DNA from 2 places in the Nocardioides sp. NPDC023903 genome. Region 2 is predicted to be linked to the other one. Evidence: riboswitches for the same ligand, from Rfam matches in the RefSeq annotation. Region 2 holds a riboswitch; the other holds the start of a gene.
What was found. A riboswitch is a leader RNA that binds a small molecule or an ion and turns the genes downstream of it on or off. The one in region 2 is predicted to bind thiamine pyrophosphate.
Positions count from the first base shown of each region.

Region 1 (10,527 bases), on a different contig from region 2:
GACGAGCCCCCGCTCCCGCATCAGGCTCGCGGTGATGGGTGCCTGCTCCTGGCCGGACTCGATGACGAGTACGCCGCCGGGCGCCAGATGCTTCGGGGCCTGCTCGATCACGCGCCGCTGGATGTCGAGCCCGTCCGCGCCGCCGTCGAGGGCGACGTGGTGCTCGTGGTCGCGCGCCTCGGGCGGCATGTTCCGGATCTGGTCGCTCGGCACGTAGGGAGCGTTGGCCACGATCACGTCGAGCTCGAGGTCGTGGGGGAGCGGGTCGTAGAGGTCACCCAGGAGCACGCGGTTCGGTGGCAGGTTCTCGCGAGCGCACTCGACTGCCGCCGGGTCGATGTCGGTGGCCCAGACCTCCGCGTCCGGGAGACGTGCCGCGATGGCGGCGCCCAGCGCTCCGGTCCCGCAGCCGAGATCGAGAACCTTCAGGGCTGCGCCTGGCTCGGCCGTCCGGCAGGCGAGCTCGACCATCAGCGCCGAGCGCTGCCGGGGCACGAACACCCCCGGCGCGACCCGGATCCGGAGCCCGCAGAACTCGGCCCAGCCCAGGATGAGCTCCAACGGCTCGCCGGCCACGCGGCGTACGACCATCTCCTCCCGCTCCTGGGCGGAGACCGGGGCGGACTCGAGCAGTGCCGCCTCGTCCTCGGCGAAGACGCAGCCGGCGGCGCGGAGACGGGCGACGAGCCCCGGATCGGGAGATGTGGAGGTCATTGGAGAAGATTGGCACGTGGACGCCGTGACCCTGATCGGATTTATCGTGGCCGGATATGCCGCGTTCGTGACGATCGCGGCGGTGCTCGGCGTGGTGCTGAAGGCGCCCCGGCCGAAGTGGCTGGACCAGGTGGCGTGGATGCTGGAGATCCTGGCGGTCGTGCTCGCGATCGGGGCGCTGGCGGCGTGGTCGGGCGGGCGCAAGCCGGAGTCGCTGTCGACCTTCCTGGGCTACCTCGGCGCGCTGGTGTGCCTGATGCCGCTCGCGCTGCAGACGATGCGTACGGACCGCTCGACGTGGTCCTCGGGCGTGATCGCGGCGGCGGCCCTGGCGACGGGCGTCGTGGCCGTACGCGTCATGATGGTCCGGTGACCGCGACCTCGCCCGCCAAGACTCGTTCCGGTCCGCACCTGGTGCTGCTGACCGTCTACGCGATCTTCGTGCTCGCCGCCGGAGCCCGGTCGTTGGTGCAGGTCTTCACCGCCTTCGACGAGGCCCCGATCGCCTACTCGCTCTCCGTGGTCGCGGCGGCGACGTACGTCGCGGGCTGGTTCGCGATCCGCCGCGCGGCCGCCGGGTCGGCGGGCTTCGCGAAGATCATGCTGTGGATCGAGCTGGCCGGGGTGGTCGTCGTCGGTGTCCTGTCCTTGGCCGTGCCGTCGTGGTTCCCGGATGACTCGGTATGGTCGAAGTTCGGGAGCGGATACGGTTTCGTTCCTGCCCTGTTGCCGATCCTGGGCCTGCTCTGGCTCTGGAAGGTCAACCCGAAGGAGACGGATGAGTCAGTCGACAGCCACCGCCATCTCGCCTGACTCGGGGGAGCACTGGTCCGCTCCGGGAGCATGGACGGTCGCCGACGGCGTGCATCGGATCCCGCTGCCGCTGCCGATGGACGGGCTCAAGGCGGTCAACATCTACGTCCTCGAGGGCGACGACGGGCTCTCGCTGGTCGATGGTGGCTGGGCGATCACCGAGGGACGTACGGCGCTCGAGTCCGGGCTGAAGAAGCTCGGCTTCGAGTTCGGCGACATCCGGCGCTTCCTGGTCACCCACGTGCATCGCGACCACTACACCCTCGCCTCGGTGCTCGGTCAGGAGTTCGGCGCGGACGTGCTGCTCGGCGCCGGCGACCGGCCCACCCTCGAGCTCACCAACGGCGACCTCGACGGCTGGGTCTCGACCGACCGGCTGCTCGCCCATGCCGGAGCGCACGAGCTGGCCGCGGAGTGGGCGGCCAACCCGCCGCCCGCGCCCGATCTGTCCCACTGGCGGATGCCCGACCGGTGGCTGGAGGGCGACGTACGCCTCGACGTGGCTGGCCGCGATCTCGACGCCGTGCACACCCCGGGGCACACCCAGGGCCACTACGTCTATGCCGATCTGGCCGGCTCGGTCCTGTTCGCCGGCGACCACGTGCTACCCACGATCACGCCGTCGATCGGCTTCGAGCCGGTGCCGGTCATCGACCCGCTGGGCGACTTCATGGCCTCGCTGACCAAGGTCCGGACCCTGCCCGACCTGCGCCTTCTCCCCGCCCACGGCCCGGTCGCCTCGTCGTCGCACGCCCGCGTCGACGAGCTCCTGGCCCATCACGAGTCGCGGCTGGCCCAGTCGCTGGCGTCCTTGCGCGCCGGTCGGCGCTCAGCGCTCGAGGTCGCCAACGACCTCGGCTGGACCCGCCACGAGCGCGCCTTCGCCGAGCTCGACTTCTTCAACGCCGGCCTCGCGGTCATGGAGACCAAGGCCCATCTCGAGCTGTTGGCCGCCCGCGGTCAGGCGACCCGCGAGGAGACCGAGACCAGCGTTCTGTTCGCCCCCGTCAGCGTGTGAGTCGCATCGGCGTGTGCGGGATGCCGTCCTCGAGGAACTCCTCGCCGTCCTTCACGAACCCGAACTTGGCGTACCAGCCGGCCAGCGGCGACTGAGCGTCGAGGACGATGTCGCGGTCGGTGAGGGCCTCGACGGCGGCGGTCATGATCACGTCGGCCAGGCCCTTGCCGCGGTGGGCGGGGGCGAGGACGACGCGGCCGATCCGCCACACGTCGCCGTCATCGAGGATGCGGGCGGTGCCGGCGAGCTGGTCGCCGTCGCTCAGCACCACGTGACGCGTCCCGGGCTCGAGGTCGCGACCGTCCAGGTCGAGGTAGGGGCAGTCCTGCTCGACGATGAAGACCTCCTGGCGCAGCCGCCACAGGGCGTACGCGGTCTTCGGGGAGAGGTCGTCGAAGGACGAGATGGCGACGTCGGTCATGGGTGGATTCTCGCAACCAGTAGTGTTGGTGGGAACAGACAGGGGAGGCCGGAAGGCCTGAGAGTGCGGCGAACAGCGCCGCAGACCCTCCGAACCTGCTCCGGTTGATACCGGCGAAGGGAGTCAGAAATGCGCATGCGTACGCCTGCCATCGCTGCCACTGCTATCTCCGCTCTGCTGCTGTCCGCGTGCGGCGGCAGCCCCGCCGAGCCGGACGCCAAGCCGTCGAGCGGCGCCGACGACAAGACCGTCGTGCTGCTGACCCACGACAGCTTCACGCTGCCGAAGGAGGTGCTGGCCGAGTTCACCGAGAAGACCGGCTACACCGCCGAGATCCGGCACGCGGGCGACGGTGGCGAGCTGACCACCAAGATCGCCATGGACACCGGCAACCCCGACGGCGACGCGGTCTTCGGCGTCGACAACACCTTCGCCAGCAGGGCGATCGACCAGGGGGCGCTGGAGGCCTACACGCCTGAGACCGTCCCGGCCGGGGTTGACGAGTTCAACCTCCCCGGGGACGAGAAGCACTTCCTCACCCCGGTCGACAACGGCAGCGTGTGCGTCAACATCGACACCGAGTGGTTCGCGGCGAAGAAGCTGACGCCGCCGGAGTCGCTCGACGACCTGGCCGAGCCTGCGTACAAGGACCTCTTCGTGACCCCGGGCGCGGCGACGTCGACGCCGGGGATGGCGTTCCTGCTGGCCACGATCGCCGAGTACGGCGAGGACGGCTGGGCGGACTACTGGGGCAAGCTGATGGACAACGGCACCAAGGTCGTCGACGGCTGGGACCAGGCCTACTACTCCGACTTCACCCAGGGCGGGGGCAAGGGGACGCGACCGATCGTCCTGTCGTACGACTCCTCGCCGGCCTTCACCGTCAAGGACGGCAAGACGACGACCAAGGCACTGCTCGACACCTGCTTCCGGCAGGTCGAGTACGCCGGTGTGCTCAAGGGCGCCGACCATCCCGAGGGCGCCCAGGCGCTGATCGACTTCATGCTCTCCGACAGCGTGCAGGGGGCGTTGCCGGAGAGCATGTACGTGTTCCCCGTCTCCTCCGGCGTCGAGCTGCCCGCCGACTGGGCGAAGTTCGCGCAGCAGCCGACTTCGCCACTCTCCGTCGAGCCTGAGGAGATCGACGAGAACCGGGAAGCGTGGCTGGCGACCTGGAGTGACACGATCGCGCAGTGAGCTCCACCCGTCGTGCTGTGACCCGGCGAATCGGGACCCTGGTCGCGCTCGCCGCTCTCCCGGTGGCCGTGCTGGCGGTCTTCTTCGTCCTGCCGGTCATCGGGATGGTGCAGCGCGGCCTGTTCTTCGAGGGATCGTTCGATCCTGCGGTCGTGACCAGGATCCTGGGGCGCCCGGAGATCCAGCGGGCACTCTGGTTCACGCTGTGGTCCTCGGGGCTGGCGACGGTGCTGAGCGTCGCGCTCGGGTTGCCGGCCGCGTTCGCGCTCCATCGGCTGAGCTTTCCGTTCCAGCGCGTCATTCGAGCGGGGCTGCTGGTGCCGTTCGTGCTCCCCACCGTCGTCGTCGGGGTCGCCTTCCGTGAGCTCATCGGCGAGGCGGGCTTGCTTGCCGGGTTGGGGCTCGACGGCACGCCGACCGCGATCATCCTCGGGCTGGTCTTCTTCAACGCCTCGGTCGTGATCCGCGCGGTCGGGGCGGCCTGGGAGTCGCTCGACCCGCGTCCCGGTGAGGCTGCTGCCGCGCTGGGCGCCTCGCCGGCACGGGTCCTCCTGACGATCACCCTGCCGGCGCTGCGTCCCGCGATCGTCTCCGCGGCGTCGGTGGTCTTCCTCTTCTGCGCGACCGCGTTCGGGATCGTGCTCACCCTCGGCGGGGTGCGCTACAACAGCATCGAGACCGAGATCTACAAGCTGACCTTCACTCTGTTCGACCTTCCCGGTGCCGCCGTGTTGTCGGTGCTCCAGCTGTTGGTCGTCATCGGGTTGCTGGTCGTGGCCGGCCGGCTGCGCTCGGTGCCGGATCCCGCGCAGTCCCGGGTCGTCGTACGCCGCCGGCGGGTCTCGCTGCGGGACCTCCCGGCCCTGTTGTCGACGTCGGTGCTGGTCCTGCTGGTCGCCGGGCCGCTGCTCGCCCTGCTGCTCGGGTCGCTGCGGGCCGATGACCGGTGGAGTCTCCGGAACTACACGGCCCTGCAGACTCCCGGGTTCGACCCGCCGCTGCCGGTGCCGGTCACGACCGCGCTGATGACCTCGCTGGCAGTCGCGGTGCAGGCGTCCCTGGTCGCGCTGGCTCTCGGGCTGCTGGTGGCGTTCGCGGTGACGCGCCGGTCCCGGTCGGTGGCCGAGCGTCGGGTGCGTTCCGTCCTGGACGGGCTGTTCATGGTGCCGCTCGGGGTCAGCGCCGTCACGCTGGGGCTCGGGCTCTACCTGACCCTCGGGTCGGCCCCGCTCGACTTCCGCGACGAGCCGTGGCTGGTGCCGCTGGCGCAGGCTCTGGTGGCGTTGCCCCTGGTGGTGAGGACGTTGGTGCCGGTCCTGGGGTCCGTCGACGACCGCCTCCGGCAGGCCGCCGCCGGGCTCGGGGCCGGGCCGTTGCGCGCGGTCATGACGGTCGACGTACCTGCCATCTGGAAACCGCTCCTCGCCTCCTCCGGGTTCGCCTTCGCGGCATCGCTCGGGGAGTTCGGCGCGACCTCCTTCCTCGTCCGCGAGGAGCGTCCCACCCTCCCTGTCGTCATCCTGCGGTTGCTCTCCCGTCCGGGGTCCGACAACTACGGCATGGCCCTCGCCGCCGCCTGCGTCCTCGCCGCCACCACCGCCGTCGTGATGCTCCTCGTCGAGCGTCTCCGCGTACCTTCGATCGGAGCACTGTGAACCAGGATCGAGGTTGCGATGCTGTCGCTGCGTGAGGTGTCGGTGGCGTACGACGGGAAGGCGGCCGTCTCGGACGTCAGTCTGGAGCTGGCGGACGGGGAGGTGCTGGCGCTGCTCGGGCCGTCGGGATCGGGGAAGTCGACGCTGCTGCGGGCCGTGGCCGGGTTGGAGCCGGCGACGGGGGAGATCAGCTGGGACGGGCGGGAGTTGCGCGGGGTGCCGACGCACAAGCGTGGCTTCGCGCTGATGTTCCAGGACGGGCAGCTGTTCTCGCACCTCAGCGTCGCGAACAACGTCGCCTACGCGATGCGGTTGCGCCGCATCCCGGCCGCCGACCGTACGAAGAAGGTGGCCGACCTGCTGGAGCTCGTCGGCCTGGGCGGCTACCAGGACCGCCTGCCCGGCACGCTGAGCGGTGGCGAGCGGCAGCGGGTCGCGCTGGCGCGTGCGCTCGCGGTCGAGCCGCGGCTGCTGCTTCTCGACGAGCCGCTCTCCGCCCTCGACGCCGGGCTGCGGGAGCGGCTCGCGGGCGACCTGCGACGGATCCTGCACGAGGCGGGCACCACCGCGCTGATGGTCACCCACGACCAGGAGGAGGCCTTCGCGGTCGCCGACCGGATCGCGCTGCTGCGCGACGGTCACCTGGTGCAGCAGGGGACCCTGCGGGAGGTGTGGGCGCGGCCGACGGACACCTGGGCCGCCCTGTTCCTGGGGTACGCCCGCGTGCTCGAGGGGCCGGCGGCGTACACGGTCCTGAAGGCCGCCGGGATGGCAACGGCCGGCGCGGTGGCGCTGCGCCGCTCCGCCTTCGTCGCCGATCCGGCCGGCCCGCTCACCGGCACCGTGGTCTCGGCCAGGGCTACGCCGGAGCTGCACCGGCTCGTCGTACGTCTCGATGACGTCGGTGAGGTCGACGCCGTCGCTGACTCGGCGCCGGCGCCGGGGGAGTCGGTCAGGCTGAGGGTCGAGCCGAATCGGCTGGCCGTCCCAGAATCTGTTGTCCCCGAATCGGCAGAGCGGCCACCCGCCATTTAAACTTAACGGCTATGTATCGCCGCGCTCAGATCTTCCTCGTGAGCAGCGCGCTGATCTTCGGCCTGATCGCAGTCGTAACCGCGCAGATCGTCGACAAGCGCATGCTCGACCCGGAGGGCTTCCTCGGACCGTCCTGGCTCCGTCTTCCCCTCCTCGTCGGAGCTGCGCTCCTCGTCGACCTCGTGCCACGGACGCTGTGGATGGCGAAGTTCAAGTGGAAGGACATGGGGCCGATCTTCAAGGAGCGGGTCCGCACCCACTGGACGCGTGAGCGGCTGACGCTCGTGGCGATGGGCATCGTCTGCTTCTACCTGGTCTACGTCTGCTACCGGAACCTCAAGTCGTTCCTGCCGTTCGTGGTGCCGGAGACCTACGAGTTCGACCACGAGCTGCACCTGATCGACAAGGCGGTGCTCTTCGGCGCCGACCCGGCGATCCTGCTCCACGACCTCCTCGGCACCGGCTGGGTGGCGTGGTTCCTCTCCTACATCTACATGTGGTTCCTGCCGCTGGTGCCGTTCGCCGTCGCCGGCTGGCTGGTGTGGTCGCGCAACCTCGCCTACGGCTACTGGTTCGTGAGCTCGCAGTGCATCGCCTGGATCCTCGGCACGGTCTCCTACTACTGCCTGCCGACGGTCGGTCCGGGCCTGCAGTACCCCTATCTCTACGCCGACCTGCCTGAGACGCCGGCGAGCACACTGATGGAGTCGCTGGTCTTCACCAGGCAACACGTCCTCTTCGACGTCGACGCCAACGTGGTGCAGTCGGTCGGTGGCTTCGCCTCGCTGCACTGCGGCATCACCCTGCTCGTGGCGCTGATGATCCAGGCCACGATCAACAACAAGATCGCCCGCTGGGCCGGCTGGATCAACTTCGGGATCACCGTCGTCGCGACCGTCTATTTTGGCTGGCACTACCTCGCCGATGACATCGCGGGCTGCATGATCGCGCTCGTCGCCTACTACTTCGGTGGGCTCGCAGCCGGCCAGAAGTTCCAGCGCAAGGGCGTACGCCGGCTCGTCGCGGAGTCCGACGAGATCGCCGACCGCGAGTCGAAGGTCGCCCACGAGCTGACCTGATCCGGGACCCGTCTCGGCTTAAGGTGGCGGTGTGACCGCCATCGATGCAGCCTCACTGACCGCACTTCTCGACGGGCGATATGCGGGAGTCCGGGAGGACGTACGCAAGTCCCTGATCGCGCGCGCCGACTTTCTCGACGAGGTCGAGGAACTGCCCCGGCCGGAGTATCGCGAGCGCGTACGGGAGGTGCTCCTCGATGTCTCCGCGACCGGTCTGACCGGGCTCGGGTTCCCGAAGGAGTACGGCGGGGGCGGTGACGTCGGCGCCTCCATCGCAGCCTTCGAGGAGATGGCCGGCGGCGACCTGTCGCTGCTGGTGAAGTCGGGCGTGCAGTTCGGGCTCTTCGGTGGCGCGATCCTGCAGCTCGGCACGGCGCGTCACCACGATCGCTATCTCGCCGACATCGTCTCCGGGCGCCTGCTCGGCTGCTTCGCGATGACCGAGCACGGCCACGGGTCCAACGTGGCCGCGGTGGGGACCGTGGCCACCTACGATCCGGCTGCGCAGGAGTTCGTCATCGAGACGACCCGGGAGGATGCGTACAAGGACTACATCGGCAACGCCGCGGCCCACGGTGAGGTCGCGGTCGTCTTCGCGCAGCTCGTGGTCGGCGGCGAGGAGCGTGGCGTCCATGCTCTGGTGGTGCCGATCCGGATCGACGGCGCGCCCGCTCCCGGCGTCCGGATCGAGGACGACGGGCCCAAGATGGGGCTCAACGGCGTCGACAACGGACGGCTGTGGTTCTCGGGCGTGCGGGTGCCGCGTACGTCTCTCCTGAACCGCTTCGCGGACGTCACCGAGGCCGGCGAGTACGTCTCCGAGATCGAGTCCGCCGGACGGCGCTTCTTCACCATGCTCGGCACGCTTGTGCAGGGCCGCGTCTCGGTCGGCGGCGCCGGGATCCGGGCATCGGAGGTCGCGCTGACGATCGCGGTCCGCTACGCGCTGCGCCGCCGGCAGTTCGAGGCGTCCTCGGACGCCGAGGAGTCGCTGCTCCTCGACTACGGCCAGCACCAGCGGCGACTGCTGCCGCTGGTCGCGCGGACCTACGCGCTGCGCTTCGCGCAGGAGGTCGTACGCGACGACCTGCACGACGTCTTCTCCGGCGTCGCCACCTCCGAGCACGCCCGGCGCGAGCTCGAGTCGCGAGCGGCCGGCACCAAGGCCCTGGCGACCTGGCACGCGACCCGGACGATCCAGGAGTGCCGGGAGGCCTGCGGCGGGGCGGGCTATCTGGCCGCCAACCGGTTCGCGGCCCTGAAGGCCGACACCGACGTCTTCACGACCTTCGAGGGCGACAACACGGTGTTGTTGCAGCTGGTCGCCAAGGGGCTGCTCACCAACTACTCCGGCGAGTTCGAGGAGATGGACCAGCTCGATCTGGTCCGCTTCGTGGCCGGTCTCGCCGTCGAGACGGTCCTGGAGCGGACCGCCGTGCACAAGCTGCTCGAGCGGGTCCGCGACGTCGTCCCCGTGGCAGGGGAGCGCGAGCCGGACATCCTCGACTCCGACTACCACCTGGCGATGCTGCGCTTCCGCGAGGAGCACATGCTCGCCGGCGTCGCCCGCCGCCTGCAGTCGGGGGTCAAGGCCGGGCGTGAGCCGGGGGCGGTCTTCTCGACCGTGCAGGACCACGTCATCGGCGTCGCTTACGCGCACGTGGAGCGGCTGATCCACGAGGCGTTCCGGGAGAAGGTCCGCGGGCTCCCCGAGGGTCCCGTACGCGACCTGATGGACCTCCTCTGCGACCTCAGCGCCCTCTCCGTCATCGAGGCCGACCGCGCCTGGTTCATGGAGCACGGCCGCCTCTCCTCCGAGCGCTCCAAGGCCATCACCGCCGAGGTCAACCGCCTCTGCCGCCAGCTGCGCCCGGATGCAAGGTTGCTCGTCGACGGCTTCGGCGTGCCGGAGGAGCTGCTGCGGTCGAAGGACCTGCTCGGCTGAGGGGCGGTGGATGCTCACCGAGGTAACTCGGTCGGGTGTCGCTTACTTCGTGGAGTTCCGCGAGGTAAGCGGGTGTCCACCGAGGTACCTCGGCGAGCATCCACCCGGCGCACCACGCGAAAGTGGGCCGCTGACTCTCCACAGGCGACGTTCGGGTCTGGGTTATCCACAGCCAGCCGATATCTGGTCGGAAACATCGGTGTGAGGGCAAACCCTGGGACGCATGGACCCACTACGACTCATCACCGCCACAGAAGGCTTCTTCACCCGCCGCGAGGCCAAGAACGCCGGCTAATGCAGACCGTGAGATCACTGGTGTCGTCCGCCAGGGCGCATGGCATCGGATCAGACGCGGGGCATACGTGTTCGCCGACGAGTGGGCAACGCTGGACCCGGTCGGACGACATCGCGTGCGTGCCCGAGCCGTGCAGCGCTCGCTGGGCAGCAAGATCGCTCTGAGCCACGTGTCCGGCATGGTCGCTCACGGGATCGACCTGTGGGGTGTGGACCTCGCGAAGGTACACGTGACCAGGCTCGATGGTGCAGGAAGACCGCTCGAGGGAGACGTCGTCCATCACCTGGGTGTCGTCGGGGAGGAAGAGGTCGAGACACGCGACGGGCTACGTACGCTGCCTGCGGTGCGATGCGCG
Region 1 is NZ_JBEZZS010000005.1:222,967-233,493, reverse strand. Features, by position in the region: gene AB0F44_RS08835 (putative protein N(5)-glutamine methyltransferase) at 1-714, opposite strand, end outside; gene AB0F44_RS08830 (hypothetical protein) at 731-1,087, shown strand; gene AB0F44_RS08825 (hypothetical protein) at 1,084-1,527, shown strand; gene AB0F44_RS08820 (MBL fold metallo-hydrolase) at 1,493-2,545, shown strand; gene AB0F44_RS08815 (GNAT family N-acetyltransferase) at 2,535-2,966, opposite strand; TPP riboswitch at 2,997-3,105, shown strand; gene AB0F44_RS08810 (thiamine ABC transporter substrate-binding protein) at 3,102-4,163, shown strand; gene AB0F44_RS08805 (ABC transporter permease subunit) at 4,160-5,818, shown strand; gene AB0F44_RS08800 (ABC transporter ATP-binding protein) at 5,837-6,853, shown strand; gene AB0F44_RS08795 (phosphatase PAP2 family protein) at 6,865-7,932, shown strand; gene AB0F44_RS08790 (acyl-CoA dehydrogenase) at 7,964-9,877, shown strand; gene AB0F44_RS08785 (hypothetical protein) at 10,240-10,527, shown strand, end outside.
Region 1: it holds a riboswitch for thiamine pyrophosphate, as region 2 does, so the genes downstream of both, AB0F44_RS08810 (thiamine ABC transporter substrate-binding protein) here and AB0F44_RS05085 (thiamine phosphate synthase) in region 2, are expected to answer to the same signal.

Region 2 (10,527 bases):
GTGAGGCCGACGACGGCGAGGAGCTCGTCGACGTCCCACGGGCGAGGGACCTCAGCGGTGGCGTACGGCGCATAGAACCGCGCGTGGTAGTCGAGCAGGTCGCGCACCCGCCAGCGGCTGTGGTCCCGCCATGACTGGAGCACGACGCCGACCCGCGCTCGCCACCGCTCGTCGCCCCGTGCCGGGTCGGAGCCCAGCACCGAGACGTCGCCCGAGGCCGGCATCCGGAATCCTTCAAGGACCTCGATGGTCGTGGTCTTGCCGGCGCCGTTGGGGCCGAGCAGGGCGACGACCTCGCCGCGACGGGCGGAGAAGGTCACGCCCTTGAGCACGTCGTTGCTGCCGTAGCGCACCCGCAGGTCGCGTACGTCGAGCGCGAGGTCGGTGAGCGCTGTTGTGCTCTCGCTATCGGGCATAGCAGGAATACTACGACCGATAGACGAAGTGTGACAGCGAATTGGGTAGGCCCCCCGCTCAGCGCTCCTTGGAGCGCACCCGGATCCCGGTCAAGGGGACGGTGGTCGTCCCGCTCGGGTCGGTGAAGAAGTCGTTGCCCTCGCCGTCGACGACGATGAAGGCCGGGAAGTTCTCGACCTCGATCTTCCAGACCGCCTCCATGCCGAGCTCGGGGTACTCGAGCACCTCGACCGACTTGATGCAGTCCTGCGCGAGCCGGGCGGCGGGGCCGCCGATGGAGCCGAGGTAGAAGCCGCCGTAGGTGCCGCAGGCCTCGGCCACGACCTTGGAGCGGTTGCCCTTGGCGAGCATGACCATCGAGCCGCCCGCGGCCTGGAACTGCTCGACGTAGGAGTCCATCCGGCCGGCGGTGGTCGGGCCGAAGGAGCCCGACGCCATCCCCTCGGGCGTCTTGGCGGGCCCGGCGTAGTAGACCGGGTGGTTCTTCAGGTAGTCCGGCATCTCCTCGCCGGCGTCGAGGCGCTCCTTGATCTTGGCGTGCGCGATGTCGCGGGCCACGACCATCGGGCCGGACAGCGACAGGCGGGTCTTGACCGGATGCTGCGAGAGCGTCGCCAGGATCTCCGACATCGGCTGGTTCAGGTCGATGTCCACGACCTCGCCGGCCGCGATCTCCTCGGCCATGCCGGCATCGGGCATGTACTGCGCCGGGTCGGTCTCGAGCTGCTCGAGGAACACCCCGTCGCGGGTGATCTTGCCCAGCGCCTGGCGGTCGGCGGAGCAGGAGACCGCGATCGCCACGGGGCACGAGGCGCCGTGGCGGGGGAGCCGGACGACGCGTACGTCATGGCAGAAGTACTTGCCACCGAACTGGGCCCCGATCCCGAAGGACTGGGTCAGCTCGAAGACCTTCTCCTCCAGCTCCGTGTCGCGGAAGCCGTGGGCGCTCATCGAGCCCTCGGTCGGGAGGTTGTCGAGGTAGTGGGCCGAGGCGTACTTGGCCGTCTTCAGCGCGAACTCCGCGGAGGTCCCGCCGATGACGACGGCGAGGTGGTACGGCGGGCAGGCGGCGGTGCCGAGCGAGCGGATCTTCTCGTCGAGGAAGGTCAGGATCCGGTCGGGGTTGAGGATCGCCTTGGTCTCCTGGAACAGGAACGACTTGTTGGCCGAGCCGCCGCCCTTCGCCATGAAGAGGAACTTGTACTCCGGGCCGTTCTCGCCCTCGGTGGTCGAGTAGATCTCGACCTGCGCGGGCAGGTTGGAACCGGTGTTCTTCTCCTCGTACGTGGTCAGCGGCGCCAGCTGGGAGTAGCGCAGGTTGAGCTTGGTGTAGGCGTCGAAGACACCGCGGCTGACGGTCTCGGCGTCGTCGGCGCCGGTCAGCACGCCCTCGGACTTCTTGCCCATCACGATCGCGGTGCCGGTGTCCTGGCACATCGGCAGGATCCCGCCGGCGGAGATGTTGACGTTCTTGAGCAGGTCGAGCGCGACGAAGCGGTCGTTGCCGGAGGCCTCGGGGTCGTCGATGATCTTGCGGAGCTGCTGGAGGTGGGCCGGGCGGAGGTACTGGTTGATGTCCTTCATCGCCTCGGCGGTCAGCCGGCGGATCGCCTCGGGGTCGACCTTGAGGAACTTGCGCCCGTCGACCTCGATCTCTTCCACCCCCTCGCTCGTGATCAAGCGGTAAGGAGTGTCGTCCTTGCCGGTCGGGAGGAGGTCGGAGTATCGGAACTCAACGTCAGCCACGGAAGAGAATCGTACGCCGCCACGGCCCCGGTCCCGGCGTCGGCTCCGGAGCCGAGACCAGGACCGAGACCAGGACCGTGACCAGGGGAAGCGACAACCTCAGGAGTGGTCGTGGACGACCACGCCGCGGATGTTGGCTCCGTTGAGCAGGTCGTCGTACCCCTCGTTGACCTGCTCGAGCGTGTAGGTGCGGGTGATCAGCTCGTCGAGCTTGATGTCGCCCTTCTGGTAGAGCCCCAGGATCCGCGGGATGTCGTACGTCGGGTTGCAGTCGCCGAACAGGCTGCCCTTGATCGTCTTGCGGAACAGCGTGGTCACCGCGCCGGAGAGCTGGATCGTCGGCTCGGTGAGCTTGTTGAGACCGGTGAGGACAAGCACCCCGCCCTTGCCGATCGCGTCGAAGCCGTCGGTGACGTTCTCGGCGGTGACCAGGCCCTGGGTGAGGATGGCGGAGTCGGCGAGCTGGCCGCGGGTCAGGTTGGTGACCTCGGCCAGCGCGGAGGCGGCGTCGGCGAAGGCGTGGGTGGCGCCGAGCTGGAGCGCGGCCTCGCGCTTGTTCTCCAGCGGGTCGACGGCGACGACGTACTTCGCGCCGGCCAGTCGCGCGCCCTGGACGGCGTTGATGCCGATGCCGCCGATGCCGTAGACCACGACGGTGTCGCCGGGCTTGACCGCCGCGGTGTTGACCGCGGACCCGAAGCCGGTGGGTACGCCGCAGCCGACCAGCACGGCCGACTCGAGCGAGAGGTCGTCGTCGACCTTGACCACCGAGTTCTGGTGGATGACCCCGAACTGGCTGAACGTGCCGAGCATGCACATCGCGCCGTACTGCCCAGCGGGTCCGGTGATCGGGAACCGCTCACCCGGCAGGTAGCCCTCGAGGATGGTCGCGCCCATGTCGCAGATCGACTGCTGGCCGTTGGAGCAGTAGCGACAGGTGCCGCAGTTGGGGATGAAGGAGCAGACCACGCGGTCGCCGGCCTTGACCCGGGTGACGCCGGGGCCGACCTCCTCGATGACGCCGGCGCCCTCGTGACCGAGGACCATCGGCAGCCGGGCCTCGAGGTCACCGTGGGCGATGTGCACGTCGGAGTGGCACAGCCCGGCATGCGTGTAGCGGATCAGCACCTCGCCCGCCTGGGGCTTGTCGAGGTCGAGCTCCTCGATCACGATCGGCTTGCCGGGTTCGTAGACGACTGCAGCCTTGGTCTTCATGCTGACTCCTAGCGTGTTCCGGGATGGGAGCGGGGGATCCTTGCCACAGTCCCAGCGCCGTCGGCCGCCGGGTGTTCAGAACCTGAACAGTTCGCTTCCGGTCGACAGGACCGCCGGTTAATGTGACGTAAGCCACATTCGATGGGGGGATGCTGTGCCGACCACGACGTCATCGCATGACCCGTCGTCGCCTGAACCGTCAGCGCCGGAGCGGATCGCCGCGTCGTGGCATCGCTCGCGGCTCGCCGGGGTCGACCCGGTGCGCGCCCACGGTTCGCTCTCACCGGTCGACATCGACCCGCACGGATCCCTCTACGTGGCAGCCGATCCGGTCCTGAACGAGCTGGCCGAGAACCTCGACGGCACGACGTACGCCACCTTGCTGGTCGACCGGGACTGCCGGATCGTGCACCGCTGGTGCGGCCGGGCGCAGGTGGCGAGGGCGTTCGACGGCCTCGGGGTGGACCTGGGTGCCAGCCTGCTCGAGGAGCGGCTCGGCACGAACGCGCCGGGAACCGCGCTCGAGACCAGGCTGCCGGTGCTGGTGCACGGCCCCGAGCACTTCGCCGAGATGCTACGCGACTTCAGCTGCTTCGCGATGCCGATCCGGCACCCGGTGACCCACCGGATCGAGGGCGTCCTCGACATCACCTCCCTGGCCAGCGACGCCAACCCGCTCCTGCGGCCGGTGGTGCAGCGCGCGGTGACCGACATCCAGCGGCGTCTCCAGGACGGCAGCCGCACCACCGACAAGCAGCTGCTCCTGGCCTTCCATGAGGCCGTGGTGGCGTGCCGGGGTGCGCTGGTCGCGGTCGGCGAGAACCTGACCGTGGCCAACCAGACGGCCCAGGACACCCTGACCGGCGCGGATATCGCCGTGCTGCGGATCCTGCTCCAGGACGTACATCTTCCGGGGGCGACGGTCATGGACATGAACCTGGAGTCGGGGGAGTCGGTCCATGTGCATGCCGAGGTGCTCGACACCCGCCGGCTGGCCGCGCTGGTACGCATCGAGCCCCGCGAGCCGCGACGTGGGCTCTCGGTCAGCGCGATGACCGAGGAGGCACGGGAGCCGGGGACGATCCTGGTGGCCGGACCTCCGGGGTCCGGACGTACGTCGCTGGCCAGGGAGCTCGCGCCGTCGTCGCCGATCACTCTGCTCACCGGCGCCACGACGGTCCTGGAGGGCGACGGCAACTGGGCCAAGCAGTTCCGGCGCCGGATGGCGGCCGGAGTGGGCACCGTCATCATCGACGGCCTCGAGCTGCTCTCCGACGCGCTCCTCGGTGTCGTCGCGGATGCGCTGGAGAGCCGGACGCGCGCCCACGTGGTGATGGTCTCGGCCCCGTTGGCGGAGCTCTCCGAGCACACCGCGGCGGTGGCCGCGCTGGCCTCCCGCGTCGAGGAGAAGCTGCCGCTGGCGGCGCGGCGCGACGAGATCCCCGGGCTGGCCCGAGAGCTGCTCTCCGGGATCAACCCGGACGCCTTCCTGACGCCCGGCGTCGAGCGGATGCTGGTCGAGCACCGCTGGCCGGGCAACGTACGCGAGCTGCGGGCCGTGCTCGCACATGCCGCCGCCCGCCGTCGGTTCGGCGCGATCGTCGCCGCCGACCTGCCGCCGAAGCTCGGCTCCGTGCCGGGGCCGCGGGCGGCCGTCCGGCCGCTCGACCAGGCCGAGCGCGACGTCATCCTGCACGAGCTGATCAAGCACGACGGCAACAAGGCCGCGGTCGCCCGCGAGCTCGGCATCTCGCGCACCACGCTGTACGCCAAGATGCGGGCGCTGCGGATCTCGACCTACTAGAAGTATCCCGCTGTGCGGGCCCTCGGGCTGCGGCCGCTCGGGGATGCGCGCTATGGTCGGAGACGTCCACACGGGAGTCCGCGGCAGCGGGCTGAGAGGGAGCTGGAGCCGCTCCGACCGTTACACCTGATCCGGATCATGCCGGCGAAGGAAGTGATTGGTTGTGCTTCTTCCACGTATTTTCTGTCTGGTCTCCTCGACCGATGACCTCGCCCTGCTGCCCGACTTCGCCGAGGCCGGGGTCGCCGGCTTCCAGGTCCGGGACAAGGCCGCGACCACCCGGGAGCTGCTCGCTCTGACGGCGACCGTGATCGAGCGGGTCGGTGCGTACGACGCCTGTGTGGTGGTCGACGACCGGCTCGACGTGGCGCTCGCGTCCGGTGCGCACGGCGTCCACCTCGGTGCCTCCGACCTTCCGCTGGCCGAGGCCCGGCGGATCGCCGACGCCGTCGCTCCGGGGCTGGTCATCGGCGCGACCTGCCGGGACCGTGCCGCGGTCGAGGCGGCCGCCGCCGTGGGCGCGGATTACGCCGGCTTCGGCCCGATCTTCGCCACCACCTCCAAGGCCGGGCTCCCCGACCCGCTGGGGGTCTCCGCGGTCTCCGACGCTGCCGGTGTCCTCCCGCTGATCGCGATCGGCGGGATCTCGACGGCTTCCGCCGGGGCTGTACGCGCCGCCGGTGCCCACGGGGTCGCCGTGATCGGCGGGCTCTGGCGACAACCCGACCCACGCCAGGCCGCGAAGGAGCTCGTGGAAGCCGTCGGCTGATGCGGGCGCGGATCCTCGGTGCCGGGATCGTCGGGCTCTCCGTGGCCGACGAGCTGATCCGCCGTGAGCACGAGGTCACGGTGGTCGATCCGGCGCCGGGCTCGGGGGCGTCGTACGCCGCGGCCGGCATGCTCAGCCCGGCCGGTGAGGCCTGGTACGGCGAGGAAAAGCTGACCCGGCTCTGTCTGTCGTCCCTGGCGCTCTGGCCCGACTTCGCCGCCCGGCTCGGGGTGCCCGTGCACACCCGCGGGACCCTGCTGGTCGGCCTCGATGCCGGGGACGTCCAGCAGGTCGAGCGGCAGCTCTCGGTGCTCGATCTCGCCGGGGTCTCCTACGAGAGGCTCCTACGCCGCGAACTGCTCGCCCGTGAACCCGGACTCGGCCGCGTGGCGGGCGGGGCCTTCCTCGCCGAGGACCACTCCGTCGACCCGCGTGCGGTCGTCGCGGCCCTGCTCGATCGGGTCGGGGACCGTGTTGGTCTCGACACGCCTCCGCCTAGCGGCTCCGGCGGCTCGACCGACGGAACCGCTGGTCGAGCCGCCGTCGTGAGGGACGAACGACGGCGTGTCGAGACCAACACGGTCACCGTCATCGCGACCGGCGCGAAGCTGCCCGCTCCGTACTCCTCCCTTATCCGCCCGGTGCGCGGCGATGTGGTGCGCGTGCGGACGCAGGAGCGAGTGGAGCGGACGGTGCGGGCCTGGGCGCACGGCGAGCAGATCTACGTGGTGCCGCGGATCGACAGCGACGAGGTGGTCATCGGGGCCACCACCGAGGAGCGCGACGGTCCGCTGCTGCCGACCGTCGAAGGCGTGTGGAGGCTGCTCGACTCCGCCCGCCGGGTGGTGCCGGCGCTCGACCGCGCGAGCGTGGTGGAGGTGACCTCGCGGGACCGCCCCGGGACCGCCGACAACCTCCCGCTGGTCGGTCCGACCCACGAGCCGGGCGTCGTGCTCGCCGCGGGCGCCTACCGCAACGGGGTCCTGCTGGCGCCGCTCATCGCGCAGCTGGTGGCCGACCACATCGAGACAGGGTCAGTGGAGCCCGCGGTCGATCCGCGCCGGTTCCGGATGAAGGAGGACGGATGAAGATCACCGTGAACAGCGAGCCGACGGAGGTCAGCGGCACCGTTGCCGACCTGCTCGAGGCACGTACCGGCGACCGGCGGCCGAGTGGCATCGCCGTCGCCGTGGACGAGGAGATCGTGCCGCGCGACGACTGGGCGCGATGGCAGCTCCAGGACGGTCATGTCGTCGAGATCGTGACGGCGGTGCAGGGCGGATGACCACCCCACCGATGACCAGCCTGAAGATCGCCGGGCGCGAGCTCTCCTCACGCCTCTTCCTCGGCACCGGCGGCCTGCCCAACCTGGCCCTGCTCCCCGACGTCATCGACGCTGCCGAGCCCGGTCTGGTGACGGTCTCGATGCGGCGTACGTCCTCGACCGCGTCCGGTGGACTGCTCGAGACACTGCGCGCGGCGGAGGTGCCGATCCTGCCCAACACCGCGGGCTGCCTCTCGGCACGCGAGGCCGTGCTGACCGCCGAGCTCGCCCGCGAGGCGCTGGAGACCGACTGGGTCAAGCTGGAGGTGATCGGTGACGAGACCTCGCTGATGCCCGACGCCGTCGAGCTCGTCGAGGCCGCCGAGCAGCTGGTGCGCAAGGGCTTCACGGTCCTTCCGTACGCCACCGACGACCCCGTCCTCGCCCGCCGGCTCGAGGACGCCGGCTGCGCGGCGGTGATGCCGCTCGGCTCGCCGATCGGGTCGGGGCTGGGGCTGCTGAACCCGTACGCGATCGAGGCGGTCGTCGCCGCGGTGTCCGTGCCCGTCGTGCTCGATGCCGGTGTCGGGACGGCCTCGGACGCGGCCCTGGCGATGGAGCTCGGCTGCGCCGCCGTCCTCGCCGCCACCGCGGTGACCCGCGCCGACGATCCGGTCGGGATGGCTCACGCGCTGCGCCTGGCCGTCGAGGCCGGGTACACCGCCCGCGCCGCCGGCCGGATCCCGCGGCAGGCGGTCGCCCGGGCCTCCTCGCCGATGGAGGGCCGGATCGCATGAGCGCGCTACCGCGACTGCTCGTCCTCACCGACCGCTCCCAGCTGCCGCTCGGCCGCAGCCTGTTCGCGACGATGGCAGCGTGCGCCGAGGCCGGCCTGACCCACGTCGTGCTCCGTGAGCTCGACGAGCCCCTGGAGCATCGAGCAAAGCTGGCCGACCTGCTCGCCGGACTCGGCCTGAACGTGATCGCCGCCCACACCGCTCTACCCGCCGCAGTGGGCCTGCACCTGCCCGCATCCGCGAGCTGCAACACCTCACCCGTAGGACTACACCGCGGTCGCAGCTGCCACAGCGCCACCGAGGTCGCCACCGCGGCCGAGGAGGGGTTCGACTACGCGATGCTGAGCCCGTACGCGCTGACCGAGTCCAAGCCCGGCTACGGGCCGCCGCTCGGACCGGATGCGTTCGGAGACCTGCCGCTCCCGACGTACGCGCTGGGTGGGATCACCCCGGACAACGCCGCCGAGGCGGTGGCGGCCGGGGCCCATGGCGTGGCTGTGATGGGCGCGGTGATGCGCGCGGAGGAGCCGGCCGAGGTCGTACGTGACCTGCTGGCCGCCCTCGGCACTGCGGCGGTGGCGTCATGAACCCGCCGGTCGCTCTCACCGTCGCGGGCACCGACTCCGGGGGAGCGGCGGGTACGGCGGCCGATCTGGCCACCTTCGCCGCGCTCGGCGTGCACGGAGCCTGCGTGATCACCGCCGTCACCGCCCAGGACACAACCGGGGTCAGCGACATCCACGCCGTCCCGATCGCCACCGTCGAGGCTCAGCTCCGCGCCGTCTTCGACGATCTTCCGGTCGCGGCGGTCAAGACCGGCATGCTCGGCAGCGCCGAGGCGGTCGAGCTCGTCGCGCGTCTCTGCGCCGACCGGCCTCTCGTCGTCGACCCCGTCCTGGTCGCCACCTCCGGCGCGGTGCTCGGCGGCGAGGACGTACGCCGCGCCTATCTCGACCATCTGCTCCCCGTCGCCACCGTCGTCACCCCCAACCTCGACGAGGCCCGGGCCCTGGCCGGGCGCGACGGATCGCCCGAGGGGCTGGCGGTTGCTCTCGCTGATGGCTCGACCAGCGGGTGCGCCGTGATCGTCACCGGAGGCGACCCGGAGGCAACGGGGACATGCACAGACTGGCTCGCCGAGCCGGGGAAGCCGCCGATCCCGCTCACTCACCCCGCCGTCCCCACGAACAACGACCACGGCACCGGCTGCACCTACAGCTCGGCCCTGGCCGCTCACCTCGCCTACGGCGCCCCGCTGCACGAAGCGGCGGAGCAGGCCGCTGCGTACGTCATCCGACAGCTCACCAGAAGCCAGCACTGGACCCTCGGCCGCGGCCGAGGACCGATCGCCCACACCAAGGAGACCGCATGACCGTCCACCCCGCCCACACCCGCCTCGAGATCGGCGACCTGAAGGTCCCGGTGACCCGGGTCGCGCTCACCAACGGCGAGACCTTCGACCGCTACTGCACCGAGGGCCCCGGCTCCGCTCCGGAGCAGGGCCTCCCGCCCCGCCGCCTCGAATGGATCGAGGAGCGCGGCGACACCGAGCAGTACGAGGGACGCCCGACGGACCTCCGGGACAACGGCAAGACCGCGGTACGCCGCGGCGAAGCCACCCAGGAGTGGCAGGGCGAGCGCCGGCAGCCCCGGAAGGGCAAGAACATCTCGCAGATGCACTACGCGCGACAGGGCATCATCACCAAGGAGATGGCCTACGTCGCGGTGCGCGAGAGCTGCGACCCCGAGCTGGTCCGCGAGGAGGTCGCGGCGGGCCGGGCGATCATCCCCAACAACGTCAACCACCCCGAGTCCGAGCCGATGATCATCGGGAAGCGGTTCCTGGTGAAGATCAACGCCAACATCGGCAACTCCGCGGTCACCAGCAGCATCGCGGAAGAGGTCGACAAGCTCACCCACGCGATCACCTGGGGTGCCGACACGGTGATGGACCTGAGCACCGGCGACGACATCCACACCACCCGCGAGTGGATCCTGCGCAACTCACCCGTCCCGATCGGCACCGTCCCGATCTACCAGGCCCTGGAGAAGGTCAACGGCGAGGCCGACAAGCTGACCTGGGAGGTGTTCCGGGACACCGTCATCGAGCAGGCCGAGCAGGGCGTCGACTACATGACGATCCACGCCGGCGTACTCCTCCGCTACGTCCCGCTCACGGCCAACCGCGTCACCGGCATCGTCAGCCGCGGCGGCTCGATCATGGCCGGCTGGTGCCTCGCGCACCACGAGGAGAGCTTCCTCTACACCCATTTCGACGAGCTCTGCGAGATCTTCAAGCAGTACGACGTCGCCTTCTCCCTCGGCGACGGCCTCCGCCCGGGCTCCACCGCCGACGCCAACGACGAGGCCCAGCTCTCCGAGCTGCGGACGCTGGCCGAGCTCACCGAGCGCGCCTGGGAGCACGACGTACAGGTCATGGTCGAGGGCCCCGGCCACGTCCCGCTCAACCTCGTGGAGGAGAACGTACGCCTGCAGCAGGAGTGGTGCCACGGCG
Region 2 is NZ_JBEZZS010000003.1:43,056-53,582, forward strand. Features, by position in the region: gene AB0F44_RS05065 (ABC transporter ATP-binding protein) at 1-416, opposite strand, end outside; gene AB0F44_RS05070 (fumarate hydratase) at 475-2,163, opposite strand; gene AB0F44_RS05075 (Zn-dependent alcohol dehydrogenase) at 2,263-3,378, opposite strand; gene AB0F44_RS05080 (helix-turn-helix domain-containing protein) at 3,533-5,182, shown strand; TPP riboswitch at 5,243-5,352, shown strand; gene AB0F44_RS05085 (thiamine phosphate synthase) at 5,346-5,951, shown strand; gene thiO (glycine oxidase ThiO) at 5,951-7,039, shown strand; gene thiS (sulfur carrier protein ThiS) at 7,036-7,236, shown strand; gene AB0F44_RS05100 (thiazole synthase) at 7,233-8,012, shown strand; gene AB0F44_RS05105 (thiamine phosphate synthase) at 8,009-8,599, shown strand; gene thiD (bifunctional hydroxymethylpyrimidine kinase/phosphomethylpyrimidine kinase) at 8,596-9,384, shown strand; gene thiC (phosphomethylpyrimidine synthase ThiC) at 9,381-10,527, shown strand, end outside.